DNA from 2 places in the Paraburkholderia sp. BR10882 genome. Region 2 is predicted to be linked to the other one. Evidence: predicted binding sites of a transcription regulator. Region 2 holds the regulator's gene; the other holds the start of a gene.
The links. Region 2 encodes FliA, which starts transcription of late flagellar genes. Its sites were predicted from a motif close to CTAAAGTTTNNNNNNNNNNNGCCGNTA; they were not measured.
Positions count from the first base shown of each region.

Region 1: a site for FliA is predicted at 2,505-2,531, ahead of AB3X99_RS02400 (DUF4088 family protein). Genes of this name have one in related genera too.

Region 1 covers NZ_JBFPKP010000001.1:523,163-527,569, reverse strand. The annotation lists gene AB3X99_RS02420 (CreA family protein) at 1-365, shown strand, start outside; gene AB3X99_RS02415 (AraC family transcriptional regulator) at 394-1,296, shown strand; gene AB3X99_RS02410 (AzlC family ABC transporter permease) at 1,444-2,163, shown strand; gene AB3X99_RS02405 (AzlD domain-containing protein) at 2,160-2,483, shown strand; gene AB3X99_RS02400 (DUF4088 family protein) at 2,618-3,379, shown strand; gene AB3X99_RS02395 (ATP-dependent helicase) at 3,425-4,407, opposite strand, start outside.
Region 2 covers NZ_JBFPKP010000011.1:93,700-98,106, reverse strand. The annotation lists gene flhF (flagellar biosynthesis protein FlhF) at 1-831, shown strand, start outside; partial or broken gene AB3X99_RS25815 (MinD/ParA family protein) at 824-1,606, shown strand; gene AB3X99_RS25810 (RNA polymerase sigma factor FliA) at 1,962-2,693, shown strand; gene AB3X99_RS25805 (flagella synthesis protein FlgN) at 2,866-3,309, opposite strand; gene flgM (flagellar biosynthesis anti-sigma factor FlgM) at 3,360-3,704, opposite strand; gene flgA (flagellar basal body P-ring formation chaperone FlgA) at 3,885-4,407, opposite strand, start outside.

The DNA of each region.
Region 1 (4,407 bases), on a different contig from region 2:
CGGACAAAGTCGTCGTCGAGGCCTACGACGATCCGCAGGTGCCAGGCGTGACCTGCTACGTCTCCCGCGCACGCACGGGCGGCGTGAAGGGCACGCTCGGCATTGCGGAAGATCCGACCGAGGCATCGATCGCGTGCCGGCAGGTCGGGCCGATCTCCTTCGCAGGTCCGCTCAAACAGCAAGACGACGTCTTCAACGAGCGCATGTCGTTCCTCTTCAAGACGCTGCACGTCGTGCGCGTGGTCGACGCGAAGCGCAACGCGCTCGTGTATCTGACCTACAGCGACCGCGTGGTGAGCGGCAGCGCCAAGAACAGCGTCACGGCCGTGCCGGTGCCCACGGGCACGACGATTCCGCTGCGCTAAACTGGGGATCCGTGCAGGATCCTTCACCATGACCGGTTCCCGTTTTCGAGACTCCGCCCGCTACTGGCGCACGCCGCTTCTGCCCGGCGCGGATCTCGTCACGGCCGAATACAACCAACATACGTTCGCGCCACACTGGCACGAGGCCTACACGATCCCCGTGATCGAGGGCGGCGCGGAATGCTTTCGCTATCGCGGCACGCAGCATGTCGCCGCAACGGGCAGCGTGCCGGTGATCAATCCGGGGGAGCTGCATACGGGTTCACGCGCCGTCGAAGAAGGCTGGAGCTATCGGGTGATGTATGTGCCGATCGACTTCCTGCACGAGCTCGCCGGCGAAATCGCCGGGCGCACGCAGCCGCTGCCGTGGTTCGACGCCGAGGTGATCCACGATCTCGATCTCGCGCACCGGCTCTCGCGCGCCCACCGGCTGCTGGAAGCCGACGCGGACTGGCGGCGCGGCGCAGCCGTGCCCGAACCCGGCGCGAGCGCCAGTCCGGCATCGCCTTCGGCGCCTTGTGCCGATCTGCTCGCCGTGGAAGGCTCGCTGCTCGACGCACTCTCGACGCTGCTCACGCGCTACGGCCGCACGCGCGAGGCGGCGCTCAAACACGGCCCGAACGATCCCCGCGTGGAAACGATGAAGGCGCTCCTTGCCGCCGATCTCGCCACGCCGCTGCGCGTGGCCGATCTCGCCCAAGCGGTCGGCCTCTCGCCGTTTCACGCCACGCGGCTCTTCACGCAGGCAACCGGGCTGCCGCCGCACGCCTGGCGCACCCAGTTGCGCCTGCAACGCGCCCTCGCCCCGCTGCGCGAAGGCGCTACGGTTGCCGAGGTCGCCGCCGCGAGCGGTTTCACCGACCAGAGCCATTTCACGCGACACTTTCGGCGCATGTTCGGCGTGCCGCCGGGGCGCTGGCAGTCGTCCTGAACGCGCCAACCCGCATCCGGCCGCAAGAACGTACAAGCCACGCGTAAGGCGGCCCGCTATGCTGTCCCCTTGTATCAGGAGGACAGTTTGACCACGCATCCCAACCGCCTTGCCGAATTCATCGCTGGCGCGCGCGACACGATCCCCATGATGATCGGCGCCGCACCCTTCGGCGTGATCTTCGGCACGCTCGTCACCTCGGGCCCGCTTTCGCTCTGGCACGGCCAGTTCATGTCGCTCGCCGTGTTCGCCGGCTCCGCGCAGTTCATCGCGCTCGGGCTGATCGCTTCGCACGCGAGCTTCGCGGTGATTTGGGCCACCACGTTCATCGTGAACCTGCGCCACGTGCTCTATAGCGCGACGCTCGCGCCCTATATCTCGCACCTGCCGCTGCGCTGGCGGCTCGTGCTCGGCAGCCTGCTCACCGATGAGGTCTTCGCCGTCGCGTGGGCGCATTTGCGCCGCCATCCGCCCGGCGACGACGTCTCGCCGTGGCATTTCCTCGGCTCGGGCCTCTCGATGTACCTGAACTGGCAACTCTGGACCGCGGCCGGCCTGCTGTTTGGCGCGGCGTTCCCGGGTCTGCAGTCGCTCGGCCTCGACTTCGCGATGGTCGCGACCTTCATCGCCATCGTCGTGCCACAGCTGGTTGCCTTGCGTTACCTCGCCGCCGCCGCGACGGCGGGCGCGCTCGCCTTTTTCTGGCAGGGCTGGCCGTACAAGCTCGGGCTGCTCGGCGCCGTGCTCGCGGGCGTGATCGTGGGTGTCGTGCTCTCACGGCCAGGTTCGTCGCGCGGCGCCCGCGCCGGCAGCGAGTCGTCCCGCAAGTCCCCCAACGTCCAACGCACCGCAGGAGCCGGGCAATGAACTACGTCGTCCTGATTCTCGGCATGGCCCTCATCACCCTGGTCATTCGCACTGCGGTGTTCGTGCTCGGCGACCGGCTGGTATTCCCGCCACTCGTGCGCACCGCGCTCGGCTTCGTGCCCGTCACCGTGCTCACGGCGATCATCGTGCCGATGGCGGTCTCGCCCCACGGTCAGGGCGCCGAGCTGACCTGGCGCAACCCGCAGCTCGTCGGCGCGCTCGCGGCGATCGTCGTCAGCGCGCTCACGAAGCGCCCGCTCCTCACCATCGCGATCGGGCTCGGCGTGTTCTTCCTCTGGCAAGGCGTTGTCCTGCGCTAGAGGCAAGCGTCGCCCCTTACGCTCAAGTTTCACCCCGGAGCGCCGTTAAACCCGTCAGGGCCTGCTCTGGCAGGCCACTGCTCGAACGGCGAGAGCACGCGAGAAGCGACAAGGATTACACCGGGGCAACCACAATGGGGCATATCACCCTTAACCTGAAGGACGAAACGCTTGCGTCGCTGCGCAAGGATTTCGACGCGTTCCTGCGCGTCTCGCTCAAACTCGACCCGCAATTCGCCACGCCGGAATTCGAGGACTACCTGCGCGCGAAGCTGCTCGACAACATGACGCCGCTCACGGAGCACGCCGTCCAGCGGCTCCTGCAAGGCGGCCAGTACGCGTGGGCCAAGCGCACGCTCGACAAGGAATTCCCCGAGGTCGTCTCGATCCTGATGCGTCAGGCAGGCGAATTCGGTTTCGGCTTCGCGTCGCGGCCCGAGTGGACGCCCGACGAACTCTCGAAGCAGTGCCGCGACTGGGCGGCGGCCATCGTGAGCGAAGCACAGGGCGACGACACGCTGGTCGACCCGCTGGCGGCGCAGATCAAGTCGGGCGTGCAGGACATCCAGGCCCTCGAAGAGTCGATGCAGACGCCCGCGTGGCGCCTCACCGAGTCGTTGCGTCAGCGTGTGTACGAAGCGAAGATCGGCTGTGAACAGGCGAGCGGCAGTGCGGCGCGCGAGCGTCTGGGCGAGCTGCGCGGGCTGCTGAGGCTCGGCGTGACGCATGGCGTGTTCCAGAAGCAGGAAGCGCAACAAATCATGGAATATCTGCGCCTGCTCAAGCCCGAGATTTTCGTCGAGGAGCCCGACGATGTGTTCACGCGCCTCGCCGCGTGGATGCGCAACTTCTTCATGCCGCCGCAGCGCAGCACGGCACGCGAGCAGCGGCGCTAAGCGCTGGCGCGCCGCCTGAAAACGGCGCGCGCCCCGCTTACCCCCTCAACCCCACATCTTCCTGAGCTTCGCGGCGATCTCGACCTTCGCCTGCGCGGCTGCGGCGAGTCCGGCCGCGCTCGGCGCGCTCGCCACGGGCGCGGGCGGCCATGCGCGGGATTCGAACAGCGGCAGCATGGGCGTCGCGATGAAGCGCGTGCGCGAGGCCCACACGTGCCGGTCGCCCGACGCCACCTGGTTGTGCACATAAAAGCGCTGCGGCACGACGATGTGCAGATCCTCCTTCGCGCGCGTCATCGCCACATAGAGCAGCCGCCGCTCCTCTTCCAGCTCCTCGTCGCTGCCCGCGCCGAGATCGGACGGAATGCAGCCGTCCACGCCGTTGAGCACGAACACGTTGCGCCACTCCTGACCTTTCGCCGAATGGATCGTCGAAAGGATCAGGTAGTCTTCGTCGAGCAGCGGATCGGCCGATTCGGCGCTCGTCGCGTCGGGCGGATCGAGCGTGAGTTCGGTGAGAAAGCGCTCGCGCGAGGCGTAGGTGCTCGCAATGCTCTCCATCTGCAGCAAGTCGGCGAGACGCACTTGGGCGTCTTCGTGATTGCGCTCGAGATGCGGCTCGTACCAGCGCCGCACGCGCTCGAACTCGGCCGGCCACGGCGTCGAGCGCATCGAGAGGCCGTCGATGAGCGACGCAAACGCCGGCCAGTCCTCGGCCGCGCGCGGCGGCGGCGCGAAAGCCGCGAGCGCCTCGGCGGCGCGATACGCGCCCGTGCACGCGGCCACCTGGTCGAGCAGGCGCGCGGCGTTGGCGGGCCCGACGCCCGGCAGCAACTGCGTCACGCGAAACCCCGCCACACGGTCGAGCGGATTCTCGGCCCAGCGCAGCACCGCCAGCACGTCTTTCACGTGCGCGGCGTCGAGAAAACGCAGTCCGCCGAACTTCACGAACGGGATATTGCGTCGCGCCAGTTCGATTTCGAGCGTCGCGCTGTGGTGCGCCGCGCGAAACAGCACGGCCTGTTGCT
Region 2 (4,407 bases):
CAACTGGTGAAGATGATGATCGACCGGCTGCCCGACGTGCAGACCGAAGAGGCCGGCATGGAGTGGCTCCAGTCGGTGCTCGAATCGAACCTCCCCGTGCTCGAAGACGAACAGGCGCTGATGGAGCGCGGCGGTGTGTTCGCGCTGATGGGCCCGACGGGCGTGGGCAAGACCACGACCACCGCGAAGCTCGCCGCGCGCTGCGTGATGCGCTTCGGCGCGAGCAAGGTGGCGCTGCTCACCACCGACAGCTACCGTATCGGCGGCCACGAGCAACTGCGCATCTTCGGCAAGATCCTCGGCGTTTCGGTGCACGCGGTGCGTGACGGCGCGGACCTCCAGCTCGCGCTCACCGAACTCAAGAACAAGCACATCGTGCTGATCGACACGATCGGCATGAGCCAGCGCGACCGCGCCGTGGCCGACCAGATCGCCATGCTGTGCGGCGCGGGCCGCCCGGTGCAGCGCCTTCTGCTGCTCTCGGCGACCAACCACGGCGACACGCTCAACGAAGTCGTGCAGGCCTACCAGAGCGGCCCGGACAACGCGCCGCTCACGGGCTGCATCCTCACCAAGCTCGACGAGGCGACCAACCTCGGCAGCGCGCTCGACACCGTGCTGCGCTACAAGCTGCCGGTGCATTACGTCTCGACGGGCCAGAAGGTCCCCGAGAACCTTTACGTGGCGACGCGCCGCTTCCTGATCCGCAGCGCTTTCTGCATTCCGCGAGAGAGTTCGCCGTTCGTGCCGCACGAAGACGATATCCCGGCGCTGCTGTCGGCACTCTCGACGCGTACGAATTCGCAGGCTCCCGAGGTCAGGTTTGGATAAGTTCGTAATCGATCAAGCTGAAGGGCTGCGGCGGCTTCTCGCGCGTGAAGGCTCGCGCGTGGTCGCGGTGACGGGCGGTGCAGGTTCGCCCGGACGCACGACCACGGTGGTCAATCTCGCGGCGGCGCTCACCGCGCAGGGCAAGGACGTGCTCGTGATCGACGAGTGTCTGGGACCCCGCTCGGTTTGTGCGCTGGTGGGCGGTGTGCGCGGCGCAGGCAACTTCGCCGCCGTCGTGCGCGGCGAGCGCACGCTCGACGAAGCCGTGGGCCGCCATGCGCTCGGCTTCGGCGTGCTGGCCGCCTCGCGCGACAATCGCGCGCAGTACACGTCCGCCCAGCTGCAGAAGGTCATTTCGGGCCCCGCGGACATCGTACTGATCGACGCGCAGCTCGACGCCGATGGCGCGCTTTCGCCGCTCGCCATGCATGCGCACGATGTGCTGATCGTGATGCGCATCGGTGCGCAGTCGATCACGGACGCCTACGCGTGCATGAAACGGCTGCACTTCGCGCATGCGATCGCGCAGTTTCGCGTGCTCGCGAATCATGTGGCGAACGCGAGCGACGCGCAGGCCGCGATCGAGAATCTCGCAGGAGTGGCGAGCCGCTACCTGAGCGTGTCGCTCGACAGCGCCGGAAGCGTCGCCGCCGATCAGCACATGGCGCAGGCGCTCAGGCTTGCGCGCTGCATCGTCGATGCGTTTCCGTCGACGGCCGCCGCGCGTGATTTCCGCCACGTGGCCGCCGAGCTGCCGCACTGGCCGATGCGACCCGCGGTCTCGGCGTGCTCGCCGGCCACGGCACGCGCCAATGCACTGTTCGGCGCGAAGGACGAAGAACATGAAGCGGCGGGCCACGCACCCGTCGACGATCCGGACGGCGCGCCGCAAGCCGGCGTCCAGCCCCACGCTACCCAAGCAACAAACGCCGCACACAGCACGCTCGCCGCGAACGCCGATTCGTTCGTAGCGGCCGTGACGGGTGTGCATCCCGCACCCAACGCAACATCCGCGTCCGCTCCGGCCCATGTGGGCTGGCGGACCGATACGCCCGCGCAGCGGACGTCGCCGCAGCACGTCTGACGTGCGCACGACGACGCCAACAGGGAGATGAGAAGTGGAGAGCACGATGTATAACGCTCAAGGAAAAATTTCGCAGGCCGACGTGCTCGCGAAATACGCGCCGCTCGTCAGACGGCTCGGCTTGCAGCTCGTCGCCAAGATGCCGGCGAGCGTGGACCTCGACGACCTGATCCAGGCCGGCATGATCGGCCTGCTCGACGCGGCCAACCGCTACAAGGAAGATCAGGGCGCGCAGTTCGAGACCTACGCGAGCCAGCGCATTCGCGGCGCAATGCTCGACGAGTTGCGCAGCAACGACTGGCTGCCGCGCAGCCTGCGCCGCACCTCGCGTGAAGTGGAAAGCGCGGTGCACAAGGTGGAGCAGCGGCTCGGGCGCTCGGCGAGCGAGACGGAGATCGCCGAGCATCTGAGCATGCCGCTCGACGAGTATCAGAGCATGCTGCAGGAACTGCATGGCAGCCAGCTCATCTACTACGAAGACTTCGACCGCTCCGCCGAGGACGAACCGTTCCTCGACCGCTACTGCGTCGATCATTCGGACCCGCTTTCGGCCCTGCTCGACGACAGCCTGCGCGGCGCGCTCATCGAGGCGATCGACCGGCTGCCCGAGCGCGAAAAGCTGCTCATGTCGCTCTATTACGAGCGCGGCATGAACCTGCGCGAAATCGGCGCGGTGATGGAGGTGAGCGAGTCGCGCGTGTGCCAGCTGCACAGCCAGGCTGTGGCGCGACTGCGCACGCGGCTGCGCGAGATGTCGTGGGCCGGCCAGGAGAATTGAGGCGGTAGACGGCGCGCGCGGCGGCCAGCGCGAGCGGGACTAAAGTTGCAATGACAGAGCCGGGGTGCGAGAGCGCCCCGGCTTTTTTGTTGGTGGACTGGACTCGCGCAAAACAAAAAAGCCGAAGCATCACTGCTTCGGCTTTTGACTTTGGCGGACGATCTACGCGCGCTTACAGCCCGAACGCCGGCAACCGCCCATCGGGACCGTACAGCATCGAGCCGTTGCCCGTTTCGCCGCGCAGGATCGAGAGCGCGCGGCGGTTATGCTCCATGCGCGTGCGGATCATCATGCCAATGGTGAGATTCTTGCGGCGCGCGCGCTCGGTCGACCCCTTGAGCAGCGCCCACTGACTTGCCAGACGCGCGTCGCCGTCGCAGGCCATTTCGATGCCCTTGCGGCCGCCCGGCAGGCCGAGGCCGGCCAGTTGCGCGTCGCGCGCTTTTTCGAGGCCCGCGAGACGCTGCGTGAGCGTCGTCTTCTGCTCGACGATTTGCGGGAGCGCCTCCATGCCATCGGCCGACACGAGCGCCTTCTCTTCATAGGCGAGCAGCGACGCGAACGCCTCGACCGTGGCGTGTTCGTCGATCAGTGTGGCCAACAGGGCATCTTTCATTGCAAGGCACCAAAAAAAGCGAGGTTTGCGCGGCGCTCGCGCATCGGGCGTCAGTTGCCCGACGTCGGCTTCATGAGGTCGCGCGCGGTCTGGATCACGCCGTCGGCGATCTTGCCGGAGTCGATCTGCAACGTGCCGTTGCGGATCGCGTCCTTGATCGACTGCACGTGCGCCGTGTCGATGTCGGCGGAACCGCTCGCCGCGAGCGAGCGCATCGTCGACGAGAGCGACGACAGGCTCACGTTCGCGCCGCCTTGAGCGGCGGCGATCGTGCCGACTGCCGCGCCGGAGGTGGTAGCGGTGTCGGTGCTTACGCCGGTCGAATCGGCTTGCGAGCGCGCGAGGCCATCCTGCAGCGTGCGCGGATCATTGCGGGTGGAGGAGTCAACTTTCACGATGGGCGTTCCTGATCGATTTGACCTTGATAACGGCACAGGTCGGGCCGAACTTTAGCCGAAAAATCCCACCGTTACATGCTGTTACGTGTGCTGACGCACAAAGCCGGAGACGGCCGGATCGGGCCGCCGGACGGGGCTCGGCGCGCCCTGATCCGGCCCTTGCCAGCGCTTACGGCCCTAGATCTGCACCTGCACGGTACCCGCGTCCTTGACCACGCCCGAGATGATCTGGCCGCCGCTCGTGCGCACGCGCACCTGCTGGCCCGGCTCGGCGTTGTTGAGCGCGCTGCCCTCGGCGGAGATCGTGAAGTTGCTGCCCACGGCAATCACCTTGACCGTCTGGCCGATGACCACCGAGGCGGCGCTGCGCAGCATGTCGGTGCGCAGCGGCAGTCCCGCGGAAATCCGGGCGAGCGCGACGGCGCCGGTCGCCTGGTTGGGATCGGTGATGATGGTCTGCGGCAGGTTCGCGAGGTCGCCCGCGCGCGGCATGAAATCGGCGGCCGAAAGCGCTTCGCCCGCGCCGATCTGGCGCGAGGCCACGTAGTAGGTCACGTCCACCGCAATGCGCGCGCTCACATAGAGCGTCCACGGCTTCGCGCCGATGCAGCGCACGCCCACGGTCGTGTGGCCATAGGTGCGCGCGCCCGGCGGCATGAACGGCTCGAGTGACGTGCAGCCTGCGAGGCCACGCGGAAAC